One region of the Kitasatospora sp. NPDC048365 genome, then DNA from elsewhere that is predicted to be linked to it. Evidence: riboswitches for the same ligand, from Rfam matches in the RefSeq annotation. Region 1 holds a riboswitch; the other holds the start of a gene.
What was found. A riboswitch is a leader RNA that binds a small molecule or an ion and turns the genes downstream of it on or off. The one in region 1 is predicted to bind thiamine pyrophosphate.
Positions count from the first base shown of each region.

Region 2: linked by a shared signal. The riboswitch ahead of thiC (phosphomethylpyrimidine synthase ThiC) and the one ahead of thiO (glycine oxidase ThiO) in region 1 are both predicted to bind thiamine pyrophosphate.

Region 1 is NZ_JBICYJ010000014.1:28,951-35,870, reverse strand. It holds gene ACGFX4_RS16610 (thiazole synthase) at 1-413, opposite strand, end outside; gene thiS (sulfur carrier protein ThiS) at 419-628, opposite strand; gene thiO (glycine oxidase ThiO) at 625-1,773, opposite strand; TPP riboswitch at 1,768-1,880, opposite strand; gene ACGFX4_RS16595 (NAD(P)/FAD-dependent oxidoreductase) at 1,950-3,155, shown strand; gene ACGFX4_RS16590 (Rv2175c family DNA-binding protein) at 3,184-3,549, shown strand; gene thiE (thiamine phosphate synthase) at 3,546-4,190, shown strand; gene ACGFX4_RS16580 (polyprenyl synthetase family protein) at 4,225-5,319, opposite strand; gene metF (methylenetetrahydrofolate reductase [NAD(P)H]) at 5,478-6,392, shown strand; gene ACGFX4_RS16570 (hypothetical protein) at 6,496-6,920, shown strand, end outside.
Region 2 is NZ_JBICYJ010000006.1:236,208-243,127, reverse strand. It holds gene ACGFX4_RS08840 (SPFH domain-containing protein) at 99-1,559, opposite strand; gene ACGFX4_RS08835 (hypothetical protein) at 1,715-1,915, opposite strand; gene ACGFX4_RS08830 (LAETG motif-containing sortase-dependent surface protein) at 2,004-2,876, opposite strand; TPP riboswitch at 3,080-3,214, shown strand; gene thiC (phosphomethylpyrimidine synthase ThiC) at 3,209-5,023, shown strand; gene ACGFX4_RS08820 (hypothetical protein) at 5,091-5,351, opposite strand; gene ACGFX4_RS08815 (hypothetical protein) at 5,834-6,920, shown strand, end outside.

The DNA of each region.
Region 1 (6,920 bases):
ACCGGGTCGTCGTTGGTGTACGGGAGGACCGTGAAGCCGTCGTCGACCAGGGTCTCGGCGGCGTCGAGCAGCTCGATCGGGTCGGGCAGCAGGGTGCGCTCGTCGGCGATCACCTCCAGCTTGACCCAGTCCGTGCCCAGCGCCTCGCGGGCGAGGCGGGCGGTCAGCACCGCCTCGCCGGCGGTGTAGCAGCCGGCCGTGTTCGGCAGCACCCGGATCGCGTTGCGGGACAGCACGTCCAGGACCGAGCCCTGGGTGGAGGCGTTCACCCGGCGCATCGCCACGGTGGTCAGCTCCGTCCCGGACACCTGCAGGGCCTGCTCCAGCACCTCCAGGCTGGGGGCGCCGCCGGTGCCCATGATCAGCCGGGAGGCGAAGGTGGTGTCGGCGATGGTGAGAAGGTCGTCGGCCATCGGGGTCAGCCTCCCTGGACTGCGGTCAGGATCTCGATCCGGTCGCCCTCGGCCAGCGCCGTGGCCGGCCACGAACCGCGGGGCACCACGGCCTCGTTGAGCGCCGCCGCCACCCCGGTGTTGGCGCCGCTCAGTTCGGCCACCACCTCGGCGAGGGTGGCCGCGGCGGACAGCGTGCGCCGTTCGCCGTTGACGGTCAGTGAGATCTCGTTCATGCCAGGGCCTTTGAGAAGCGGTCGGGGGAGAAGGCGGCGGCCAGGTCGGGGACGGTGCCGGTGGCCAGGTAGTCGGCGAGCAGGTCGCCGGTGGCCGGGGTGAGCAGCACCCCGTTGCGGTAGTGGCCGGTGGCGGCGGCCAGGCCGGGCAGCGCGGTCGGGCCGAGCAGCGGCGCGTTGTCGGGGGAGCCGGGCCGCAGGCCCGCGTTGGTCTCGGCGAGCGGCAACTCGGTGATGCCCGGCACCAGTTCGTGGGCGTCGCGGAGCAGCTCGTACACCCCGCCGGCGGTCACCTGGGTGTCGTACCCCTGCTCCTCGCTGGTCGCGCCGATCACCAGCTCGCCGTCGGCGCGCGGCACCAGGTAGATGTGCTGCCCGCGCACCACCGCCCGGACGTTGCGGGACAGGAACGGCGCGTACATCTCCGGGATGCGCAGCCGCAGCACCTGGCCCTTGACCGGGCGGATCGCCGGCAGCACCCCGTCCGGCAGGCCGGGCAGCAGGTGGCTGCGGGAGCCGGCCGCGAGCACCAGCTGCGCCGCGTGCACGGCGCCGCCGTCGGCCAGCCGGACGCCGGTCGCCCGGCCGCCGTCGACCAGCAGCTCGGCGGCCTCGGCGGCCAGCAGCCGCACGCCCGTCCGCTCGCAGGCCGCCACCAGGGCGCGGGCCAGCCGGCGGCCGTCCACCTGGTGGTCGTCCTTGACGTGCAGGCCGCCCCGGACGCCGGGGGCGAGCATCGGCTCCAGCTTCCGGCACTCGCGGCCGGTCAGCCAGTGCGAGTCCAGGCCCAGCCGCTGGTGGAAGGCGTGCAGCTCGCGCAGCTCCTCGCGGTCGTCCGCGTCGAGCGCGACGGCCAGCGTGCCGGTCCGCCGGTAGCCGGTGTCCACGCCGGTCAGCGCGGTCAGCTCGGCGGCGAAGTCGGCGTACCGGGCGTTGGACGCCATGCCCAGGTGCAGCAGCGGCTCCTCGCCGTACTGCAGCTCGGTGACCGGGGCCAGCATGCCCGCCGCGACCTGTGCGGCGCCGCCGCCCGGGTGCGGGTCGACCACGGTGACGGCGAGGCCGCGCTGCGCGGTGCGCCACGCGACCGCGAGGCCGATGATGCCGCCGCCGACCACCAGGACGTCGGTGTCGGTCCGTGCCAAGGCTCTTCAGCTCCCTTCGCCGGTATGACCCGGATCAGGTTCGGACGGTCGCGGGCCGCTCCAGCCCGCCTCTCAGCCCGGTGCACCGGGCTCCCGTGGAGTTGTGGCTCCCACCATAACGCCGGGCCGAGGGCGTGCTGAAGGCGCGTACGAGGGGTGGACACCGGCTCGGTAGGGTGAGCGGCGTGGCAGAGCTGAACCGAACGGACAGGGTGGTCGTCGTCGGCGCCGGAATGGCGGGCGCGCAGGCCGCGCTCGGCCTGCGGCAGGGCGGCTGGCAGGGCCGGATCTCCCTGGTCGGGGACGAACCGCACCGCCCCTACGACCGGCCGCCGCTCTCCAAGGACGTGCTGCTCGGCAAGGCCGACGCCACCACCTTCGACATCGACTGGGAGCACCTCGGCATCGAGCTGCTCACCGACCGCCGGGCGGTCGGCCTGGACCCGGGCGTGCTGCGCACCGACGCCGGGGACGTCCCCTACGACGGCCTGGTGATCGCCACCGGCGCCGAGGCCCGCGACTTGCCCGGCGCCACCGGGACGCACATCCTGCGGACCGTCGACGACGCGCTCGCCCTGCGCGCCCTGCTCACCCCCGGCCGCCGGATCGTGCTCGTCGGCGCGGGCTGGATCGGCGCCGAGACGGCGACCGTCGCCCGGCAGCTCGGCTGCGAGGTCACCGTGGTCGAGGCCGGCCCGGCACCGCTGCCCGGCGCGCTGCCCGCCGAACTCGGCGCGCTGATGGCCGACTGGTACGCCGCCGCCGGGGCCGAACTGCGCTGCGGGGTCGGCGTCGCGTCCGTCGAACCCGGCGCGGTGCTGCTCACCGACGGCACCCGGCTGGCCGCCGACGAGGTGGTCGTCGGCATCGGCGCCCGCCCCGCCACCGGCTGGCTCGCCGGCAGCGGCGTCGAACTCGACGCCGGCGGCGCGATCCTGGTCGACGAGCGGCTGCGCACCTCGGTGGACGGCGTCTGGGCGGCCGGCGACTGCGTCGCGTACCCGTCGGCGCGGTCCGCCACCCGGCTCGGCGTGCAGCACTGGGACCACGCGCTGCAGTCCGGCGGCGCGGTCGCCGCCTCGCTGCTGGGCTCCGACGCCCCGTACGACCCGGTGCCGTACTTCTGGTCCGAGCAGTTCGGGCGGATGGTGCAGTACGCCGGGCGGCACGCGGACGCCGACGAACTGCTCTGGCGCGGCTCGGCGGCCGACCCCGCCTGGGCGGTGCTGTGGCTGCGCGGCGGCGCGCTGGTCGGGATGCTGGCCGTCGACCGGCCGCGCGACCTCAACCAGGCCCGCAGGCTGATCGACCGCGGCGCGGTCCTCGACCGGGCGCTCGCCGCCGACCCGGGCGTGCAGCTCAAGGCGGCCACGGCCGGTTGACGGGCTCCACGTGGGTAGGCTGGGTCCCGTGAGTGAGATCGATCCCAAGATTGACGCCCTGGTCCCCGCGTGGATGTACCTCCCCGACATCTCCGAACAGTGGGGTGTCGTGGTCACCCAGGTCCGGGAGATGGTGAAGTCCGGCACCCTGTTGGCCGTCCGGCGCGGCGAGAACAAGTCGCTTCAGGTCCCGGCGGACTTCATCGACGCCGACGGCCCGGTCAAGCACCTGGTCGGCACCCTGACCGTGCTGCGCGACGGCAGGTTCACCGACGAGGAGATCCTCGAGTGGCTGTTCACCGAGGACCCGTCGCTGCCCGGCACCCCGATCCAGGCGCTGCGCGAGAACCGCGGTACCGAGGTCAAGCGCCGCGCCCAGGCCATGTCCCTGTGACCGCGCCCTCCCCGCGGGCCGCGCTCGCCGACGCCCGGCTCTACCTCTGCACCGACGCCCGCCGCGAGCGCGGCGACTTCGCCGAGTTCGTCGACGCGGTCTACCGCGGCGGCGTGGACATCGTGCAGCTCCGCGACAAGGGCCTGGAGGCCAAGCAGGAGCTGGAGCACCTGGAGATCCTCGCCGACGCCGCCCGCCGGCACGGCAAGCTCTTCTCGGTCAACGACCGGGCGGACGTCGCCCACGCCGCGAAGCCGCACGTGCTGCACCTCGGGCAGGACGACCTGCCGGTGCCCGCCGCCCGCGCGATCCTCGGCGAGGACGTGGTGATCGGCCGCTCCTGCCACGCCGAGTCCGAGGTCGACACCGCGATCGTCGAACCCGGCATCGACTACTTCTGCACCGGGCCCGTCTGGCCCACCCCCACCAAGCCCGGCCGGCACGCACCCGGCCTCGACCTGGTGGCCTACGCCGCGAAGGCGGTCACCGACCGCCCCTGGTTCGCCATCGGCGGCATCGACCTCACCAACCTCGACCAGGTCCTCGCCGCCGGCGCCACCCGCGTGGTCGTCGTCCGCGCCCTGACCCAGGCCGACGACCCGGCGGCGGCAGCCGCGGAGTTCGTGCGCAGGCTTCGGTAATCAGGGGCTCGGGGAACCGAGCCCCTGACGGGTCTCAGTACTTGCGTGCGGTTGCTGCCTCGGCGAGGGCCCGGAGGGTGGCGCGGGCGGGGCCGTCGGCGAGGGGGGCGGCGTCGAGTGCGGCGAGCGACTGGTCCATCAGTTCGTCGATGCGGTGCTCGACGAGGTCGGCCGCGCCGCTCTTCTCGATCAGGGCCCGCATCCCGTCGACGTCCTCCGCGACGCCGAGCTGGGCGTCCAGGTACGCGGCGTCCCCGGCCGGCAGGCCTCGCATCGCGTGCGCGATCAGCAGCGTCCGCTTCCCCTCGCGCAGGTCGTCGCCGGCGGGCTTCCCGGTCACGGACGGGTCGCCGAACACGCCGAGCAGGTCGTCCCGCAGCTGGAACGCCTCCCCGAGTGGCAGGCCGAACGCCCCGAGCGCGTCGATCAGCTCCGCCGACCCGCCGGCGAGCAGCGCGCCGACCTGCAGCGGCCGCTCCACCGTGTACTTCGCCGACTTGTAGTGCAGTACGGTCCGGGTGCGCTCCAGCGACCCGGCGTCCGTGGAGTCGCCGGCCACCGGCTCCAGCACGTCGAGGTACTGCCCGAGCATCACCTCGGTGCGCATCAGGTCGAACATCGGCTTTCCGGCCCTGACGGCGGCGTCGTCCAGCCCGCAGGCCTGGAACAGTTCGTCGCACCAGATCAGCAGCAGGTCGCCGAGCAGCACCGCCGCGGAGGCGCCGTACTGCTCGCGGTCGCCGCGCCAGCCGCTGTCGCGGTGCATCGCCTCGAAGCGGCGGTGGACGGACGGCAGGCCGCGGCGGGTGTCGCTGCGGTCCATCAGGTCGTCGTGGACGAGCGCGCTGGCCTGCAGCAGTTCGAGGGCCGCCGCGGCCCGCTCGATGCCCGCGCTCCGCTCGGGGCCGCCGGCCGCCCGCCAGCCCCAGTAGCAGAAGGCGGGCCGCAGCCGCTTGCCGCCGTCGAGCAGGAAGTCGCGCAGGGCGTCGGCGACCGGGCCGAGCTGGGGGGAGATGGTGGAGAGCAGTGCCTGCCGGTCGTCCATGAACGCGGCGAGCGCGGCGTTGACCCGCTCGCGGACGGCCTCCGCGTCGACGGGGTTGGCGGTCAGGCTGGTGGGCGAGGGCACGCGGGACTCCGGTATCTATCGGCTGACAGTCAGACTAACCGGGCGGGCCCGCCGTCCCGGAATCGCGCCCTCGCCGCCCCCGCCCGCCGTCTCGGCAGCTGTCTCACCCCGTGGAACGCGTTTGTTCGCCCCCCTTCACCCACGGATAACCTGCCAGCATGGCACTCGGCATTCCCTCCACCAGAAGCGATCGCGCACAGACCGTGCGTGATCTGCTGGCGGCAGGCGACCGCTCCTTCTCGTTCGAGTTCATGCCTCCGCGCAGCGAGGAGGCCGAGCGCAAGCTCTGGGACGCGATCCGCCGGGTCGAGGCGCTCGACCCGAACTTCGTCTGCATGACGTACGGCGCCGGCGGCTCCTCGCGCGGCCGCACGGTCAACCTGGTCGGCCGGATCGCCACCGAGACCACGCTGACCCCGGTCGCGCACCTCACCGCCGTCGACCACTCGATCGCCGAGCTGCGCAACATCATCGGCCAGTACGCGGACGAGGGCGTGCGCAACGTCCTCGCCGTGCGCGGCGACCCGCCCGGCGACCCGATGGGCGAGTGGGTCCGCCACCCGGAGGGCGTCACCTACGCGTACGAGCTGGTCGAGCTGATCAAGGGCATCGGCGACTTCTGCGTGGGCGTCGCGGCCTTCCCGCAGATGCACCCGCGCTCGGAGAACTGGGACGACGACATCCGCCACTTCGTCGCCAAGTGCCGGGCCGGCGCGGACTACGCGATCACCCAGATGTTCTTCGAGCCGGAGGACTACCTGCGGCTGCGGGACCGGGTGTCCGCGGCGGGCTGCGAGACGCCGATCATCCCGGAGATCATGCCGGTCACCAACATCCGCCAGCTGGTCCGCTTCCCGCAGCTGTCCGGCTCGGACTTCCCGCCGGAGCTGGTGCGCCGCTTCGAGGCGGTCGCCGACGACCCGGCGGCGGTCCGCGCGGTGGGCATCGAGCACGCCACCGCGATGGCCGAGCGGCTGCTGGCCGAGGGCGCGCCCGGTCTGCACTTCATCACGCTCAACCACTCCACCTCGACCCTGGAGATCTACCAGAACCTGGGTCTGCACCGCCGCTGACCGCGGTCGTACGGCGGCGGCCGGCGTCCACGGATGCGGTGCTGTTCGCCCGGAGGCGGTACAGTCGCCCGCAACCGCGGCGCGTGCATCTGGAGGTAGCGGGATGGGCATCGGAAACCTGCTGCTCGACGGCGCGTTGGCGGTGGTCGCGCTCTGGCTGATCGCCGAGCTGCTGTTGCAGAACCGCGCCCCGCTGGTCTGGCGGGCGGTCGCGCTCGGCGGTTTCCTGCTGGTGGTCGCGGGCATGCAGCTGAGCTCCGTGCTGGTGATAGGGGCCGGCGCGGCCGGATTCGCCGTCGGTCAGACCTTCGTCACCCTCTCCGTGAAGCGCGGCCGCGTGGTCGGCTGGTCGCTGCGCCGTGCCGACGGCGCCCTGCCCGGTCCGCTCGCCAAGGTGCCGCTGCTGGCGGCCGCGACCGGCGGTGCCGTCGCGGCGGCCGACGAGGTGGAGGACGTCCCGGTGGTCGGGGAGGTCGGCCCGATCGAGGACGAGCCGGTGGCCGTCGAGCCCGTCGCGTACGAGCAGTA
Region 2 (6,920 bases), on a different contig from region 1:
TGTGCGGGCGCCCTTCGCGCAGAGGCCGGGGGATCAGCTGTGCGAGCCCCGGCGGCGGCGCAGGGCCACCAGGATCCCGGCACCCGCCGCACCGGCGTTCAGGAACGCGCCTGATCCTGCTGCACGGGGATCACCTGGGCGACCGGCGGCTTCCCGGTCGCCGACGGCTCGGCTTTCGCCCCGTCCGTCCCCATGGTGGCCAGCAACTGACGGGCCAGCCCGAGGCCGGTGCCGCCCATGGTCAGCGCCTTGGCGAACATGTCCGCCATGCCGTCCGCGCCGTTCAGCAGCACCATGTGCTCGACGTTGCCGAACGCCTCGGCGCCGGCCTTCACGATCTGCGGCCAGTTCTCCGCCAACTGCTGCGCGACCACCGCCTCCTGGTTCTCCGCCAGCGCGGCCGCCCGGGCCTTGATCGCCTCCGCCTCGGCCAGACCCAGCGCCCGCGCCGCCTCGGCCTGCGCCAGACCGCGCGCCTCCGCCGCCGCGGCCTCCGCCTCACCGGTCGCCCGGGTCGCCTCCGCCGAGGCCAGACCCCGGGCGCGGGTCGCCTCCGCCTCCGCGGTCGCCGCGACCTTCACCCGGTTCGCCTCCGCCGCGGTCTTCAGCTCGGTCTCCCGGGCCAGCGCCTCCGCCGCCGAGATCCGCGCGTCACGGTCGGCCACCGCCTTCGTCCGGGTCTCGTACGCCCGGGCGTCGGCCGGCTTGCGGACGTCCGCCTGCAGCTGCTGCTCCCTGCGGTGCGCCTCCAGTTCGGCGACCTTGGTCTCCTGGACCACGACCTCCTGCCGGGACGCCGCCTGGGCGAGCGGACCCGCCTGCTGCGCACGGGCCGCCGCGGTGTCCAGCTCTGCCTGGTAACCGGCCTGCTGAATACCGGAGTTGCGAGTCGCCTCGGCCTTGCGGGCGGCCGCCTCCTGCTCCGCCTCGGTGGCCGCCCGGTCCGCCTCCGCGGCCGCGATGCGGGCGTCCCGGTGGACCGCCGCGGCGTGCGGCGCGGCCAGGTTCTCGATGTAGCCGGTCGGGTCCAGGATCTCCTGGATCTGCAGCGAGTCGATGATCAGGCCGAGCTTCTCCATCTCCGACCCGGACGCGGCCCGGGTCTCCCCGGTCATCCGCTCGCGGTCGCGGATCATGTCCTCGACCGTCAACCCGCCGACGATGGACCGCAGATGACCGGCGAACACGTTGTGCACGCGCTGCCCCATCGCCTTCTGCTGGTCCAGGAAACGGCGGGCCGCGTTGGCGATCGACACCGGGTCGTCGCCCACCTTGAAGATCACGACGCCCTTGACGTGGACCGGGATTCCCTGCTTCGTCACGCACTCGACGTCCAGCTCGGCCTCGTTCAGGTCGAGCGACAGCCGGCGCACCACCTGGATGCCGGGCAGCACCATCGTGCCCCGGCCGGTGACGGTCCGGAAGCCCAGCCCCTCACCGTGCTTGGACCCCGAGATGATCAGTGCCTCGTTCGGCTCGGCGACCCGCCACATGAGCTTGAACAGCACGATCAGGACGATGATGGACGCCACGACGGCGCCCGCGATGCCGATGACCATCGGCTGACTCCCCCTTCGAGCACACCGGTTCCGTGGCTGCGCTCGGTTGTGCAGGATGGCGCGGAACACGGTGGCAACGGGAGATTCTGCGCCTGCCGAGATCGCCGGGGAAGAGCCGTGCGTACGGAATCCGTCCCGGAAGCGTCAAGGTTCCGTCAAAGCGGAACCACGTACACGGTGCGCGGCGGCTGGTACTCGACCACCACCACCTGACACCCCCGCTCCAACGCCTCCCCCGGCACCGCCAGGTACGCCAGGAACGCCTCCGACCCCTGCCGTTCGGCCACGTGCACCATCACCTCCCCCACCAGCCCCGCCCCGACCCGCCCGGTCACCCGTCCCGTCGCACCGACCATCCGCCCAGTCTGCCCGCCCCCGTCGCGGCCGGGAACGCCCGATGCCCGCCCCGGCTCGGCCGGGACGGGCATCGGGGGAACCGGCGGATCAGCTGTGCGAGCCCCGGCGGCGGCGCAGCGCCACCAGGATGCCGCCGCCGAGGACCAGGGCGGTGGCGCCGCCGACCGCGACCGGCACGGTGCTGCTCGCGCCGGTCTCGGCGAGCTCGGCGCCCCGGCGGGCGGCCTGCGTGGTCCCGGCGGCCGTGGTCGGGGCCGCCGTGGTCGGGGTGGCGGCCGGGGTGGTCGGCGCGCCGGCGGTGGCCGTCGCCGTGCGGGTGGGCGTCGCGGTCGCCGTCGAGGCGCTGTCGACCACGGCGAAGTCGTGGGTGCCGTAGCCCACGTACTGCGTGCAGACGCCGGTGCCGTCCTGCTTGGCGGCGGGCTGCTGCGCGGACGCCTCCGTGAGGAAGGTGTCGGTGTCCTCGTCCAGGACCGCCGACCCGCCGCTCTCCGTGGTCTGGTAGTTGCCGACCGGCGCCGCGGAGGTGGCCGCGATGCGCAGCCCCAGCGTCAGCGTGGCGTCCTTCGGCAGCTGGTACATCCCGGAGTTGATGATGGAGGAGAAGTCGCCGGTGCCGAAGTCGACCTTCTTCCAGTCACCGCCCGGAGCCTTGAGCTCGACCGCGAACGAGCCGGCCGGCAGCGGGGCGTGCAGGTAGGCGACGTACAGCGAGATCCGGAAGTCCTTGACCTCGCGCCCCGCGGTGTTCTTGAACGTCACGGTCGACTCGACGGCCGGACCGCCCTTGACCAGCTGCGCCGGGAAGCCCGGCCAGCCGGTGGTGAGCTCGGGGTGGTGCTGGATGCCGCCGAAGCACGGCAGCTTCGGTGCCGCCGTCGCGGACGCGGCACCGGCGCCCAGGCCGAGCACCGCGGTCGCCAGGGCCGTCGAGACGGCCGGCAGACGGATGGAACGCATGGGTGGATCCCCCCAGGATCTGACGGAAACGGGCATGCGGCCCGCCGGTGGTGAGTGGGCGAACCGTGTTGCGCGCGTGGACGATACACACTCCCGGGGTTGTTGAGCGCCACCGGGGGCCGCGGCGCGCGGGGGTGTCCGGTGGCTGAAACGCTGCCTGGACCTCGGCGGGAACCTCCGGCTACGGTGTCAGGCGTCCTGCGCTCGCAGGACACGGGAGCTCGGAGCACCGGGCTGAGAGGACGCTGAACGGCACGTCGACGGACGTGTCGACCGCTGCGTCGACCGCAGGAACCTGACCGGGTAATGCCGGCGTAGGGAGTAGAGGTCAGATGACCACGTTCGATGCACAGCCGCAGTCTGCCCAGTCCGCTGTCAGCAGCGCCGCGACCGGCTACCCGACCCCCGCGTGGCGCAAGGCGTACCGCGAGGGCAGCCGCCCGGACCTGCGGGTCCCCTACCGTGAAGTGCTGCTGACCAACGGCCGCTCGGTGCCGCTGTACGACACCTCCGGCCCGTACACCGACCCCGCCTACGAGCCCGACGTACGGCGCGGACTGCCCGCGCTGCGCGACCCGTGGATCCGCCAGCGCGGCGACGTCGAGGAGTACGAGGGCCGCGAGCCCCGTCCCGAGGACGACGGCATCAAGCACACCGCCCCGCGCGGCGGCAACCTGCGCAACCTGGACGCCGTCTTCCCCGGCCGCCCGCGCCGCCCGCTGCGCGGCCGCGACGGTGCCGCCGTCAGCCAACTCGCCTACGCCAAGCGGGGGATCATCACCCCCGAGATGGAGTTCATCGCGCTCCGGGAGGGCATGGAGGCGGAGTACGTCCGCTCCGAGGTGGCCCGCGGCCGCGCGGTGATCCCGCTGAACGTGAACCACCCCGAGGTCGAGCCGGCCATCATCGGCACCAACTTCCTGGTGAAGATCAACGCCAACATCGGGAACTCGGCCGTCACCTCCTCCATCGAGGAGGAGGTCGAGAAGATGACCTGGGCCACCCGCTGGGGCGCCGACACGGTCATGGACCTCTCCACCGGCCGCAACATCCACACCACCCGCGAGTGGATCCTGCGCAACTCCCCCGTGCCGATCGGCACCGTGCCGCTCTACCAGGCCCTGGAGAAGGTCGACGGCAAGGCCGAGGAACTGTCCTGGGAGGTCTACCGGGACACCGTCATCGAGCAGTGCGAGCAGGGCGTCGACTACATGACCGTGCACGCCGGCGTGCTGCTGCGGTACGTCCCGCTGACGGCCCGTCGCAAGACCGGCATCGTCTCCCGCGGCGGCTCGATCATGGCCGCCTGGTGCCTCGCGCACCACCAGGAGAACTTCCTCTACACCAACTTCGAGGAGCTCTGCGACATCCTCGCGGCGTACGACGTCACCTTCTCGCTCGGTGACGGCCTGCGGCCCGGCTCCACCGCGGACGCCAACGACGAGGCCCAGTTCGCCGAGCTGCAGACGCTCGGGGAACTCGGCCGGATCGCCCGCGACCGGGACGTCCAGGTGATGATCGAGGGCCCTGGCCACGTCGCGATGAACAAGATCAAGGAGAACATGGATCTCCAGAAGGAGATCTGCGACGAGGCGCCGTTCTACACCCTCGGCCCGCTCACCACCGACGTCGCCCCCGGCTACGACCACATCACCTCCGGCATCGGCGCGGCGATGATCGCCTGGTGGGGCACGGCGATGCTCTGCTACGTCACGCCCAAGGAGCACCTGGGCCTGCCGAACCGGGACGACGTCAAGACCGGCGTCATCACCTACAAGATCGCCGCCCACGCCGCCGACCTCGCCAAGGGTCACCCCGGCGCCAGCGACTGGGACGACGCCCTCTCCGACGCCCGCTTCGAATTCCGCTGGGAGGACCAGTTCAACCTGGCCCTCGACCCGGAGACCGCCCGCGCCTTCCACGACGAGACCCTTCCCGCCGAACCGGCCAAGACCGCGCACTTCTGCTCCATGTGCGGGCCCAAGTTCTGCTCGATGAAGATCTCCCAGAAGATCCGCGACGAGCACGGCGACGGCTCCAGCGCCGTCGCCAGCGACTTCGACGCGGAAGCCCTCGCCGGCATGCAGGCCAAGTCCGAGGAGTTCGCCGCCCAGGGCAACCGCGTCTACTTGCCGCTGGCTGACTGACAGCACGGCTCGCAGCGGCGCCGCACCGGGAGGCAGGAGGGGGCTTCCCGGCGCGGCGCTCGGCCTGTCAGACGTTGGCGGCCGACGAGGTTTCTCCGGGGGCTTGCTGGTCCTGGACGATCTCCCGCAGGTCGATCGCCTCGACGGCCCATCGATGGGTTCGGTCGGAGACGGTCAGAGTCACCAGCTCCGGCAGGAGATCCAGGGTGTCCCGGGAGAGCCCGTCCAGGTAGCGCAGAGCCGTGGTCCGGCCCCAGCCGCGCTCGCGGAGCGCATCTCGTAGGACACCTGTGGAGTCGGTGGCGTTCTGGCAGAACTCGGCCTGCACGCGGTTGAGCTCGCGGCGAGCAGAAACGACAGCGTCCCACAGTTCTCGATCGGATGGATTTGTCACAGGCCTGCCTCGGCGAGCGGACGCTCGGACGGACCGTTCAAGGAGCGTGATCCTCTGCCCGATGATGCTTCATAGGGCATGTCGGCAGGCGATATCCACGGATGTGCTCGTTGGGGCTGAAGTCGTCGGACTGCCGGGGCGTCATGTTCGACTGCCGGATTGGGGTTCTTGTCCGGGAATCCGGCACACCCCACGGTCTGTGGGTTTCGAGGAGCCACGAGTGGCCCGGTTCGTTTGCCCGAGTGCGTCCCACGAGAGCAGCCTCCAGCGGTGGGGACTTCGGCGGGTGTTGAGCTGTATGGCGTCCATGGTCAGTTCACGTGCGTGTCAGAGTCGTCACGCGTCCGAAATGCTTCAGAATGTCAAGAACTATCCATGTGGCGGCCTGGTTGTCCCGATGTCGAGGAGCGTAGATCATGCGTGTTCCTGAATGGCTCCCCGAACAGCCTGTCCGCATCGGCCGTACCGACTGGCCCGAGCACAGCGACGAAGGAACGTACCTCCGCCTGCGGGTGGGTCAGACCGTTGTCCTGGACCGGCAGCCCTGGCACCTTCTGGAGATCCACGAGTACCCCGACCGCGAGTGGCCCGAGTCCTACCGGAAAGCCTGGCGTGAGCACGTTGAGTTGTGGAGGCACGCCGAGAACCTCCACGGTGCGAGTGGAGAGGCGACCACGCTGCCTCCCGAGCGGGCCAACTTCTACAAGCGCCCCGTGATCCTGGTCCTGCGCAACGAGAACCTCCCCAGGTCGACTCCGAAACACTGGTGCGCGCCGGCCAGCCATGACTGGCAGGTCCTCCCGGAGCACTACGCCGTCTGCCGCACCTGCGGTGAACTGCCGCCCTGCCACAACGGGGAGTACCGCTGGGACGGTGGCCCCCGGTCGGCCGAGCACAACCGAGGTGTCGCTCTCATCGTTCCGCCCGACTGCTGCATGGGCTGTGCGGAGCTCATCAAGCCCCGGGTGCGGACGGTGCGCTTTCCCGGCCCGAACCTCTGGTACCCCGAACTGGGCCACGACAGCGCGGTCTTCCACGCCCGCACCGCCTGCGCCGACCAGGTCGACTGCTACCGCAAGCAGTGGCGGGCCGAGTACACCGTGCGCAAGCCCCACTCGGCTCCCGACCTGTTGTTCCCGGACGGAGAGAGCTTCACCCTGCCGCGGACGAGACTCGCGTCGGATTACACCAAGCCGGCCAAGGACGCTCCGGTGGCGAGCGGTTTTACCCCTGCGGTGAATGCGATGTTCTCGGCGCCCCAGGTGAATCTCCTGCCTGCCGCTGCCCCCGCACCGCCGGAGTTCCAGGCCCCTTCCGCCCACCAGCCGCCCTCCGGCTACATGTCGCATCCGGAGCCTTCCGCCGGCCCCGTGCAGCCCTCCGCCTCCTCCGAGGACGTTGACGCGGTACTTCGGCTCACGGGAGCCCTCGATCTCGCCATGGCCGACCGTCCGGCTTTCCACAACGCGGAGCAGGCAGCCCGGGTGATCGAGGAACTCACCG